DNA from 4 places in the Serratia entomophila genome. Region 1 is predicted to be linked to each of the others. Evidence: predicted binding sites of a transcription regulator. Region 1 holds the regulator's gene; each other region holds the start of a gene.

Region 1 (3,170 bases):
TCGATGATAAGCCGCTGAAGCTTAGCCCGGCGCATAAAAAACGCTATCAGCACGCCAAACAAACTGCCATGGCCAAGCTGATGGATCAGATGGGCAAGCCTTATCGTTGGGGCGGCAGCTCGCCGCGCACCGGCTTTGACTGCAGCGGCCTGATTTATTACGCCTATAAGGACGTGGTAAAAATCAAGATGCCGCGCACCGCCAATGAGATGTATCACCTGCGCGACGCCGCGCCGATCAAGAAAAACGAACTGGAAAGCGGCGACCTGGTGTTCTTCCGCATCAACAACCGCGGCGTGGCCGATCATGTCGGCGTTTACCTCGGCAACGGCAAGTTTATCCAGTCTCCGCGTACCGGCGAAGAGATCCGCATCAGCCAGCTCGACAACGACTACTGGCAGAACCACTACATCGGCGCCCGCCGGGTAGTGACGCCGAAAACCATCCGCTAATACCAGGCTGGCGCGATACGCGACCGAAATGCCTGGAGAACCTCCGGGCGTTGGCGTACCGGACCTGTGCTGCAGAAAAACGCGGATAACCGCCGGGGAGAGCGACGAGGCGCAGCAAGCTGCGCCTTTTTAATGCCGGGGATTCAGTTCAACGCGGCGGTGAAGCTGAAGGCAATGATCACGGCCAGCGCACACAGGGTGGTGAACAGCGACATCTTCAGATCGGTATCCATTACTACTCCTTCTCAGATAGGCTTTCCCAAGGATAAAAGGCGCACAATTAGTACGTCAAATCATTTTCCCACAGTTCGCCAATAAAATCTTGTTATCATTTCCCTGTTTATAATACCGATTACCTCTTCCCCTTTTGCTCAATATGCGACAAAATTCGCAGTTCACAACTGCGTACCGGCAACAATGCCCCTCCTGACCAAGCGCTGACGACTTCAATACACTAAAAACTCAGTTTTCGCTTCTCTGGAGGAGGATCTACGCAGGCAAACGATTAACATCACACTTACATGCTGCAACATGTAAGTTCAGGAGTCATTTCTTACATGGCAACGATTAAAGATGTGGCCAAACGCGCTGGCGTTTCCACCACCACCGTTTCGCACGTCATCAATAAGACTCGTTTCGTCGCCGAAGAGACCAAAGCGGCCGTGTGGGCCGCAATCAAAGAACTGCATTACTCACCGAGCGCCGTAGCGCGCAGCCTGAAGGTCAATCACACCAAGTCGATCGGCCTGCTGGCCACCTCGAGCGAGGCGCCCTACTTTGCCGAAGTGATTGAGGCGGTGGAAAACAGCTGCTACAGCAAGGGCTATACGCTGATCCTGTGCAACTCGCACAACAACCTGGACAAGCAGCGCGCCTACCTGGCGATGCTGGCGCAAAAACGCGTCGACGGGCTGCTGGTGATGTGCTCGGAATACCCGGACCAACTGCTGGGCATGCTGGAAGACTACCGCAATATCCCAATGGTGGTGATGGACTGGGGCGCGGCGCGCGGTGACTTTACCGACACCATCATCGATAACGCCTTCGAAGGCGGCTACCTGGCCGGCCGTTATCTGATCGAACGCGGCCATCGCGATATCGGCGCCATTCCCGGCCAGCTGGCGCGCAACACCGGCGGCGGCCGCCATCAGGGCTTCCTGAAGGCGATGCAGGAAGCCAATATCGAGGTGCGCGACGAATGGATAGTCCAGGGCGACTTCGAACCGGAATCCGGTTACAAGGCGATGCATCAGATCCTGTCGCAAAAACAGCGCCCGACCGCGGTGTTCTGCGGCGGCGACATCATGGCGATGGGCGCCATCTGCGCCGCCGACGAATTGGGCCTGCGGGTGCCGCAGGATATTTCGGTGATCGGCTACGACAACGTGCGCAACGCCCGCTACTTCACCCCGGCGCTGACCACTATCCACCAGCCCAAGGAGCGTTTGGGCGAAATGGCCTTCACCATGCTGCTGGATCGCATCATCAGCAAGCGCGAAGAGTCGCAGGTGATAGAGGTGCATCCGAAGCTGATCGAGCGCCGTTCGGTCGCCGACGGTCCGTTCATCGACTACCGCCGCTAATCGCCGCTGCCGGGAGCCCGCGCGGCTTCCGGCAGCGTTTCACCCAGCCACTCTTGGTTCAGGGTTTCACTGTCCCCCAGATATTCCAGCAGCCAGGCCATCGCCGGTGAGGGTTTATCCTGCTGCCAGGTCAGGCAGCAGGGGCTGGCGGGAAACGGCTGCTGCAGCTGCAGCGCCACCAGTTCGCCCCGCTGCACCAACGGCAAAACCCGGTGGGCCGGCATCATGCCGACGCACAGCCCGGCGCACAGGCAATCCAGCGCCGAAACCCAATCCGGCACCACCAGCCGCCGCTGGTTATCCAGCGTCCAGGTTACGCGCTTCGGCAGGTTGCGCGAGGTATCTTCCAGGCACAGCGAGGGATAGGGCCGCAGCTGGTCGTCATGCAGCGGGCCGGCCAACTGCGCCAGCGGGTGCCCTGGGCTGGCCACGCACAGCCAGTTCATATACCCCATATCGCGGAAGGCAAAACCGCCGCCGACCGGCACCGCGCGCGTCGCACCGATCGCCATCTCCGCCCGCCCATCGACCAGCGCATCCCACACGCCGTTGAATACCTCCGGCTGAACCTGCAGTTCCACGTCGGGAAAGTGCCGATAAAAGTCCAGCACCAGCTGGCGGCAGCGCTGCGGTTTGACGATGATGTCCACCGCGATGTTCAGCTGGCCGCGCCAGCCGTTGGCCACCTGCTGGCACTGCCGGCGGGTGTCGAGCATTTTTTTGATGACAACCCGCGCATCCTTGATAAACAGCGCGCCGGCCGGCGTCAGCTCCACGTCGCGATGGCGCCGCTCGAACAGCGGCACCGCCAGCCACTGCTCCAGCTGGCGCACCGTATAGCTGACCGCCGACGGCACCCGGTGCAGCTCCTGCGCCGCCGCGCTGAAACTGCCGGTGCGCGCCACTGCGTCCACCACTTCCAGAGAGTATTCAGACCACATTGTCTTGCCTTCAATTTTTTTAACAGCACTTTGCAAATATTACCGTTTCACAAGCAGAGATCCAGCCGGATACACTTGCCGGCGCTAAAAACCTGCGACAACAAAATATTAACGAGAAATACCATGCGAAATTCCTTTGGCTTTATGTTCTATCTCGCCGGCCTGAGTATGCTGGGTTATCTGGCGACCGACAT
Region 2 (3,170 bases), 1.5 Mb from region 1:
GCGGCGCCTATCTGGTGCAGGGCGCGGGGCACTGCGGCAGCTGCCATACGCCGCGCGGCTGGGCCATGCAGGAGCAAGGGTTGGACGGTAAAGAACCGGCCTTCCTGAGCGGCGCTGAGCTGGACGACTGGTATGCCTCGGATCTGCGCGGTATGCAGCCGAACGAGGTCATGGCGCTGCTGAAAACCGGCCGCAGCCAACACGCGGCGGTCGCCGGGCCGATGGGCGAGGTGGTGACCCACAGCACCCAATACCTGAGCGATGCGGATCTGAAGGCTATCGGCAATTATCTGCACAGCCTGGCGGCGGACCCGGTTCCGGCGGTGGCCGCTCCGGCGCAGGCCGACAATCAGAGCGGGCGGGCCAGCTATGCGATGTACTGCTCGACCTGCCACGGCAATAAGGGGGAGGGGAGCGACAATACCATTCCGGCGCTGGCGGGCAACGCGACGGTGACGGCGGACAACCCATTGACCGCGCTGCGGGTGGTGCTGGAAGGGGCGCAAACGCCGACCACGCAACACGCCGCGGCGATCGCCATGCCGGGCTACGCCTGGACGCTGAACGACCGGCAGGCAGCCGATCTGATGAGCTATTTGCGGGGAAGTTGGGGCAACCGGGCGGCGCCGGTCACCGAACAGCAGGTGCAGGAGGCGCGCAAGCTGCAGGCTAAATAACGGCGGGGCGCGGCTTTTCCATGAAGGAAAGGACCGCGCCCCGATTGATTACAGCACCTTATGCGGGCCGAAGCATTCGTAGTGGATGCGCTCGGCCTCCACTCCCATCGCCAGCAGCTGTTTGCCCACGTGCTGCATGAACGGCACCGGGCCGCAGAAGTAATAGTGCATCTGCGGGTTGCTCAACGCAGCGCTCAGCGCGCCAAGATCCATCAGCCCGCGGCTTTGATAGTCGCGGCCTTCCACATCCTCCGCACCCGGTTCACGGTACCAGACGTGGCGGTTCAGGTTCGGCATGCGCCCGGCGATGTCCGCCACTTCGGCGGCAAAGGCGTGAACGGCGCCGTTTTCCGCCGCGTGCAGCCAGTGAATTTCCGCCTGATGCTGATTGTCGTGCAGGCTGTTCAACATGCCGAGCATCGGCGTTTGGCCAACGCCGGCGGAGATCAGCGCCACCGGGGTGTTCGGCTCTGCCTCGAGGAAGAAATCGCCGTGCGGCGGGGCGAGGTAAATCACGTCGCCTTCCTGTGCCTGCTGATGCAGATAGCTGGACACTTTGCCCTGATCTTCGCGCTTGACCGCGATGCGGTAGAACTCGCCGTTCGGCGCGGCAGTCAGTGAATATTGGCGAATTTCCTGATGCTCCAGGCTGTCGTGCCTGATGTAGACCGCCAGATACTGCCCCGGTTTGAAGTCCGCTACCCGGCCGCCGTCGACCGGCGCCAGCACGAAGCTGCAGATCACCTCGCTCTGCGGCTGCTTTTTGAGGATGCGGAAGGCGCGCAGGTCGCGCCAGCCGCCGTTGTCGGTTTCGCTTTGTTGATAAATCTGCTCTTCACGCTGGATAAACACCTTGGCCAGCACGCCATAGGCTTTGCCCCAGGCGTCCAGCACTTCCTGGCCCGGGCTGAACATTTCGTCCAGCGTCGCCAGCAGGTGGCCGCCGACAATCTGATACTGATCGGGCTGAATGTTGAAGCTGGCGTGTTTTTGCGCAATGCGCTCCACCGCCGGCAACAGCGCCGCCAGGTTCTCGATGTTGGCGGCATAGGCGCAGATGGCGTCGAACAGCGCCTGGCGCTGGTCGCCGTTGCGCTGGTTGCTCATATTGAAAATATCTTTCAATTCAGGGTTGTGCGCGAACATCCGATCGTAGAAATGGGCGGTCAACTTCGGCCCGGTGGCGGCCAGCAGCGGAATGGTGGATTTGACGGTGGCGATGGTTTGGCTGTCCAGCATGGAAGCGCTCCTTAGTGGGTTGTCCCTGAGACGATTTTTAATGATGCATTTTAAATGCATCTTATTGGATTCCGTTGCGCTTGTAAATACCCTTGTTTTTGCTGCGGTGTTGTTGAGCGGACGATCGCGCTCACAGAACATGAAAAAACCGCATCGTTCGCATGAGGAAAAGTCCGTTGCCGAACGGGATGAATTATCGGATCAAAGCCTTGTGGAATCTTATGCCAATCGTTTGCGTAAAAACCTCTGTCAAGACCTATCCTCGGTGGGGGAAAACAGTTTACACTGTGGCCCAGAACCCAAACGGGTAGTTATTTGGTGATTTTTTAGTTAGCCGATTTAAGTCAGGAGATGCCGGATGTTAAAGCGTGAAATGAACATTGCCGATTACGATGCCGAACTGTGGCGTGCAATGGAGCAAGAAGTGGTGCGTCAGGAAGAGCACATCGAGCTGATTGCGTCTGAGAACTACACCAGCCCGCGCGTCATGCAGGCTCAGGGTTCCCAGCTGACCAACAAATACGCGGAAGGCTACCCGGGCAAGCGTTACTACGGCGGCTGCGAATACGTGGATATCGTTGAGCAACTGGCTATCGACCGCGCGAAAGCGCTGTTCGGCGCAGACTATGCCAACGTGCAGCCGCACTCCGGTTCTCAGGCTAACTTCGCCGTTTACACCGCGCTGCTGCAGCCGGGCGACACCATTTTGGGCATGAACCTGGCGCACGGCGGCCACCTGACCCACGGCTCCCCGGTTAACCTGTCCGGCAAACTCTACAACGTGGTGCCTTACGGCATCGACGAAGAAGGCAAAATCGACTATGAGGATCTGGCCAAGCAGGCGCAGACCCACAAGCCGAAAATGATCATCGGCGGCTTCTCCGCCTTCTCCGGCGTCGTCGATTGGGCAAAAATGCGTGAAATCGCCGACAGCATCGGCGCTTACCTGTTCGTTGACATGGCGCACGTCGCCGGTCTGATCGCCGCCGGCGTTTACCCGAACCCGGTGCCGCACGCGCACATCGTCACCACCACCACCCACAAAACCCTGGCGGGTCCGCGTGGCGGCCTGATCCTGGCGAAGGGCGGCGACGAAGAGCTGTACAAAAAGCTGAACTCCGCAGTGTTCCCAGGCGGCCAGGGCGGCCCGCTGATGCACGTGATCGCCGGCAAGGCGGTGGCGCTGAAAGAAGCGATGGAGCCGGAGTTCAAGGTTTACCAGCAGCAAGTGGCCGACAACGCCAAAGCGATGGT
Region 3 (3,170 bases), 1.4 Mb from region 1:
GGCCAGTTTACCGATTTTCCAGGCTTTTTCACCTGCCGCGGTCAGCAGTGCAAGGGCGGCGTCCACTTCGGCTTCCGGCAGGGCGATAACCATGCCCACGCCGCAGTTGAAGGTGCGGTACATTTCATGACGGCTGACGTTGCCGGCCTGCTGCAGCCAGTTGAACACCGCCGGCCACTGCCAGCTGGCTTCGTCGATCACCGCCTGCATGCCTTCCGGCAGCACGCGCGGGATGTTCTCCCAGAAGCCGCCGCCGGTCAGGTGGGCGATGGCGTGCACGTCAACGTTGTCGATCAGTTCCAGCACCGATTTTACGTAAATCTTGGTTGGCGCCAGCAGGTGGTCCGCCAGCGGTTTGCCGTCGAGATCGGTGGTGGTTGGGTCGGTGTTGCTGACTTCCAGGATTTTGCGCACCAGCGAGTAGCCGTTGGAGTGCGGGCCGGAAGCGCCCAGGGCGATCAGCGCGTCGCCGGGCTGCACCTTGCTGCCGTCGATGATTGCGGATTTCTCGACCACGCCGACGCAGAAGCCGGCCACGTCGTAGTCTTCGCCGTGGTACATACCCGGCATTTCGGCGGTTTCACCGCCCACCAGCGCGCAACCGGACTGCTTGCAACCTTCGGCGATGCCGGTGATCACACTGGCGGCGGTATCCACGTCCAGCTTGCCGGTGGCGTAGTAATCGAGGAAGAACAGCGGCTCAGCGCCTTGCACCACCAGATCGTTCACGCACATCGCGACCAGATCGATGCCGATGGTGTCGTGACGTTTCAGGTCCATCGCCAGACGCAGCTTGGTGCCTACGCCGTCGGTACCGGAAACCAGCACCGGCTCGCGGTATTTCTGCGGCAACGCACACAGGGCGCCAAAACCGCCCAGACCACCCATCACTTCCGGGCGGCGGGTCTGTTTAACTACACCTTTGATGCGATCTACCAATGCGTTGCCTGCATCGATATCGACACCTGCGTCTTTATAGCTGAGAGAGGTTTTGTCGGTCACTGCGCGATCCCCACGACGGTTTGCGGTTTGAAAACTGTGCTTCCGATATTGATTCCGGAAAAAGGCGCGGCAATTCTAACAGCGCAGGCAAACGTTTGCGAGCGGCTTGTGAGGCAGCTCCGCTTTTTCGTCATCTATACTGATATTCAAACTTTTGTTGATCCCGATCGGGCTATTGTGGGTGGCGCGGCCAAAAAAAGGAGGTATAATCCCGCGATTTTTTTGGCCGTCAACCGCCTTAATAGGAGAAAAATGATGAAGATCGTTGAGGTGAAACACCCGCTGGTAAAACACAAGCTTGGCCTGATGCGCGAAAATGACATCAGCACCAAACGCTTCCGTGAGCTGGCCTCAGAAGTGGGTAGTTTGCTGACCTATGAAGCGACCGCCGATCTGGAGACGGAAAAAGTCACCATCGAAGGCTGGTGCGGGCCGGTTGAAATCGACCAGATCAAAGGGAAAAAAATTACCGTAGTGCCTATCCTGCGCGCCGGTCTGGGCATGATGGAAGGGGTGCTGGAGCACGTGCCGAGCGCACGCATCAGCGTAGTCGGCGTTTACCGCGACGAAGAAACCCTCGAGCCGGTACCGTACTTCCAAAAGCTGGTTTCCAACATCGAAGAGCGCCTGGCATTGGTCGTTGATCCGATGCTGGCTACCGGCGGCTCGATGATCGCCACTATCGATCTGCTGAAGAAAGCCGGCTGCAACAGCATCAAGGTGCTGGTGCTGGTGGCGGCGCCGGAAGGCATCGCCGCGCTGGAGAAAGCGCACCCGGACGTGGAGCTGTACACCGCCTCTATCGATCGGTGCCTCAATGAGAAAGGTTACATCGTGCCGGGCCTGGGTGATGCGGGCGACAAGATATTTGGTACCAAGTAACAAATTAGCCGACTTTAATCAGTCGGCTTTTTTATGCGCTTCGTCTTTCAAGCCGCCTGGCCGTAACTTGAAATCCATTGAGCATAGATAACTAAGCTTGCATAACCAAAACGATTAAAAGGAAAGCACACATGACCCGTCGCGCCATCGGCGTCAGCGAGCGGCCGCCGCTGCTCCAGACCATTCCGCTCAGCTTCCAGCATCTGTTCGCCATGTTCGGCGCCACGGTGCTGGTGCCTATCCTGTTCAAGATCAACCCGGCGACGGTGCTGTTGTTCAACGGCGTCGGCACGCTGCTGTACCTGTTTATCTGCAAGGGCAAGATCCCGGCCTATCTCGGTTCCAGCTTCGCGTTCATTTCGCCGGTGCTGCTGCTGTTGCCGCTGGGGTATGAAGTGGCGCTGGGCGGTTTCATCATGTGCGGCGTGCTGTTCTGCCTGGTGGCGCTGATCGTCAAGAAGGCCGGCACCGGCTGGCTGGACGTGATGTTCCCGCCGGCGGCGATGGGGGCGATCGTCGCCGTTATCGGCCTGGAGCTGGCGGGCGTAGCGGCCAATATGGCGGGCCTGCTGCCGGCGGACGGCGCCAGCGCAGACTCCACCACCATTACCATCTCACTGGTGACGCTGGGGGTGACGGTATTGGGTTCGGTGCTGTTCCGCGGTTTCCTGGCGATTATCCCTATTCTGATCGGCGTGCTGGTGGGCTACGCGCTGTCGTTTTTCATGGGCGTGGTGGATTTGACGCCAATCCGTGAAGCGCACTGGTTCGCGCTGCCGACCTTCTACACGCCGCGCTTCGAGTGGTTCGCCATCTTCACCATCCTGCCGGCGGCGCTGGTGGTGATTGCCGAACACGTCGGCCACCTGGTGGTGACCGCCAACATCGTCAAAAAAGACCTGATCCGCGATCCGGGCCTGCATCGCTCGATGTTCGCCAACGGCATCTCGACGGTGATTTCCGGCTTCTTTGGCTCGACCCCCAACACCACCTACGGCGAAAACATCGGCGTAATGGCGATCACCAAGGTCTACAGCACCTGGGTGATTGGCGGCGCGGCGATCCTGGCTATCCTGCTGTCCTGCGTCGGCAAGCTGGCGGCGGCGATCCAGGCGGTGCCGGTGCCGGTGATGGGCGGCGTGTCGCTGTTGTTGTACGGGGTGATTGGCGCTTCGGGCATCCGCGTGCTGATCGAGTCCAAGGTGGATTACAACAAGGCGCAGAACCTGATCCTGACCTCGGTGATCCTGATCATCGGCGTGAGCGGCGCCAAGGTGCATATCGGT
Region 4 (3,170 bases), 2.4 Mb from region 1:
GAAAAAGTGGCCGCCGGCAGCCTGTCCGTCGATCAGGCGGCGCAGATGAAGGTGATCTCGGAGCCAGGCAAAAACGCCATCGACCGCATTTTGCAGCTGATTGAAGAAGCCGAGGAGCGCCGTGCACCGATCGAACGTTTCCTTGACCGCTTCAGCCGCTACTACACTCCCGCCATCATGCTGCTGGCCGTGGCGGTGATCCTGGCGCCGCCGCTGCTGTTCTCGCAGCCGTGGGACACCTGGATCTATCGCGGCCTGACCCTGCTGCTGATCGGCTGCCCGTGCGCGCTGGTGATCTCCACCCCGGCGGCCATTACCTCCGGGCTGGCGGCGGCAACCCGGCGCGGCGCGCTGATTAAAGGCGGCGCGGCGCTGGAGCAACTCGGCCAGGTGCAAACTATCGCTTTCGATAAAACCGGCACCCTGACGGAAGGCAAGCCGACGGTGACCGACGTGCTGCCAATTGGCGGTATCGGCGAACAGCGGCTGTTAACGCTCGCCGCGGCGGTTGAGGCCGGCTCCCATCATCCGCTGGCGCAGGCCATCATCAACCGCGCCGCGCAATACGGTGCGGAACTGCCGCCGGCACAGGCCCGTCGCGCGCTGGCCGGTGTGGGTGTAGAAGGCACGGTCGACGGCAAAACCCTGTTGATCAGCGCACCGGGCAAGCTGGCGCCGGGACTGCTTGGCGGCACATGGCAGAGTCAGGTAGAAGCGCTGGAAAGCGCCGGTAAAACGGCGGTGGTGGTGCTGGAGGATGGCGCGCCAATCGGCCTGCTGGCGCTGCGCGATACGCTGCGCAGCGACGCCAAACAGGCGATCGCCGAGCTGAACGCGCTGGGGATCCGCGGCGTAATGCTGACCGGCGATAACCCGCGCGCCGCGGCGGCGATAGCCGGTGAGCTGGGCCTGGATTATCGCGCCGGTCTGCTGCCGGAGGACAAGGTGAAGGCGGTAACCGAACTGAGCGAGCTGCGCCCGACGGCGATGATCGGCGACGGCATCAACGACGCCCCGGCCATGAAGGCCTCGAGCATCGGCATCGCCATGGGCAGCGGCACCGACGTGGCGCTGGAAACTGCCGACGCGGCCCTGACCCACAACCGGCTGCTGGGCGTGGCGGAGATGATCCGCATCTCGCGCGCCACCCATGCCAACATCCGGCAAAACATCACCATCGCGCTGGGGCTGAAAGGGGTATTTCTGGTCACCAGCCTGATGGGGCTGACCGGCCTGTGGCTGGCGGTGCTGGCGGACTCCGGTGCCACCGCGCTGGTGACCGCCAACGCGCTGCGTCTGTTGCAGAAACGCAGCTAGGCAACGGCATATCAGGGGCGCAGAATTTGCCCCTGATATCCCTTGCAGCGGTTATACGCCCTTGCGCAACAGGTAGCGGTAAGGCGCCTGCTCGGTTTCCTGCGCCACCAGCGTATGCTCCATAAAGCGGCAAAAGCCCGGAATATCGCGGGTGGTGGCCGGATCGTCGGCGATAATCAGCAGCGTTTCGCCGTTATCCATGTGGCGCACGGTTTTACGCACCATCATCACCGGTTCAGGGCAGCGCAGCCCCAGCGCGTCGAGCGTCTGGTCTGCCTGGGCAAATAAATCAGTCATGCGATTTTTCTCGAAAAAAACGACCGGCGAACGCTCGCCGCATCTCATTAGCGCCTAGTTTACGCCGGTAGTTTTTCTGCGCAAGATGCGTTAACGTTTGCGTTAAAAGAGGCTGCGCCACCCGATGAAATGTGGTGCCTTCACTGCCCCCAACGGCCGTTATCACGGGGGAGGCACAGCCTAACCATTGCATTGGTTGCGCAAACGCGTATTATGCGGCCGCGCGGCATGTTTTACCGCTGTGACGACAGATTCTGGGTTCCCTCACCCCACGACTAAAAAGGCTACATCATGTATTCGTTTACCGCTCAGCAGCGCTTCACCGCGTTGGTCTGGCTATCGTTGTTCCATATCGCCATCATTACCTCCAGCAACTATCTGGTGCAGCTGCCGATCACCGTTTTCGGCTTCCACACCACCTGGGGCGCATTCACCTTCCCGTTTATCTTTCTGGCGACCGATCTGACGGTGCGCATCTTCGGCGCGCCGCTGGCGCGACGCATCATTTTGTCCGTGATGGTGCCAGCGCTGTTCATTTCCTACGTGATTTCCACCGTCACTTACCAGGGGGAATGGCAGGGGTTCGCCGCACTGGGCAGTTTTAACCTGTTTGTGGCGCGCATCGCCATCGCCAGCTTTATGGCCTACGTGCTCGGCCAGATCCTCGACGTACACGTCTTCAACCGCCTGCGCCAACGCAGCGCCTGGTGGGTGGCGCCCGCCGCGGCGATGTTCCTCGGCAACATCAGCGATACGCTGTCGTTCTTCTTCATCGCTTTCTACAAGAGCAGCGACGCCTTTATGGCCAACAACTGGGTGGAGATCGCCCTGGTGGATTACAGCTTCAAGGTGCTGATCTGCATGCTGTTCTTCCTGCCGATGTACGGCGTGCTGTTGAACATGCTGCTCAAACGCATCGCGGCGCGCGCCGGCGGCCTGCAGCCGGGCTAAGCCGTGCTATCATTGGCGGCCCGCACCCTTCCGGAGGCCGCCAATGAGTTTGACCGTCCGCACCGCCACCCTTGAAGACATCCACCGCCTGTATCAAGAGATCCCCGAATTCGGCGTGCTTGCCCGCGTTTCGCCGCCACGGCGCGGCGCAGGCGCTGCTTGCCGGGCAGGAACGCTGGGCGCGGGCGCAGGGCTACCGGCAACTGAGAGTGAAAACCCGCAATCAGTTCCGCGCCATGCTGATGATGCTCATCGCCCATCACTATCAGATTGTTCAGCTGGAAAAGAAAGGCGAAGTGGCTGATTATCGGCTATTACTTGAGAAAACCTTGTGACAACGTCTGCCTTGCATTTCAACCTGGAATAGGTTGCGATAGGGCAGTGAAACCCTACCGGAAAGGAAGAAGGAAGCCCGATGCGTAAAGTAGCAAAATTGATGGGTATCAGCCTGCTGGTGCTAGGCCTCGCGGCCTGCGACGGCAACAGCAAAGACACCAAGGCAGCGCCAGACGGCGCGGCGGCCAGCGCCCCGGCCGGACAGCAAGTCAGCCTGCTGGACGGCAAACTGGCGTTCACCCTGCCGAACGGCATGGCGGACCAAAGCG

The links. The regulator PurR, encoded in region 1, represses purine synthesis genes. The targets are predictions, from matches to a motif close to CANGCAAACGTTTGCNTG.
Region 2: the regulator PurR is predicted to act here: its motif matches at 2,138-2,155, upstream of glyA (serine hydroxymethyltransferase).
Region 3: the regulator PurR is predicted to act here: its motif matches at 1,087-1,104, upstream of purM (phosphoribosylformylglycinamidine cyclo-ligase).
Region 4: the regulator PurR is predicted to act here: its motif matches at 1,701-1,718, upstream of tusA (sulfurtransferase TusA).

The regions. Positions count from the first base shown of each region.
Region 1 covers NZ_CP082787.1:2,275,150-2,278,319, reverse strand. The annotation lists gene KHA73_RS11190 (C40 family peptidase) at 1-452, shown strand, start outside; gene cydH (cytochrome bd-I oxidase subunit CydH) at 596-685, opposite strand; gene purR (HTH-type transcriptional repressor PurR) at 1,010-2,035, shown strand; gene punR (DNA-binding transcriptional activator PunR) at 2,032-2,976, opposite strand; gene punC (purine nucleoside transporter PunC) at 3,100-3,170, shown strand, end outside.
Region 2 covers NZ_CP082787.1:3,760,955-3,764,124, reverse strand. The annotation lists gene KHA73_RS18240 (c-type cytochrome) at 1-677, shown strand, start outside; gene hmpA (NO-inducible flavohemoprotein) at 726-1,916, opposite strand; gene glyA (serine hydroxymethyltransferase) at 2,275-3,170, shown strand, end outside.
Region 3 covers NZ_CP082787.1:3,657,919-3,661,088, reverse strand. The annotation lists gene purM (phosphoribosylformylglycinamidine cyclo-ligase) at 1-1,002, opposite strand, end outside; gene upp (uracil phosphoribosyltransferase) at 1,258-1,884, shown strand; gene uraA (uracil permease) at 2,016-3,170, shown strand, end outside.
Region 4 covers NZ_CP082787.1:4,649,290-4,652,459, forward strand. The annotation lists gene KHA73_RS22280 (zinc/cadmium/mercury/lead-transporting ATPase) at 1-1,317, shown strand, start outside; gene tusA (sulfurtransferase TusA) at 1,369-1,614, opposite strand; gene KHA73_RS22290 (7-cyano-7-deazaguanine/7-aminomethyl-7-deazaguanine transporter) at 1,906-2,565, shown strand; partial or broken gene KHA73_RS22295 (GNAT family N-acetyltransferase) at 2,685-2,900, shown strand; gene KHA73_RS22300 (DcrB family lipoprotein) at 2,981-3,170, shown strand, end outside.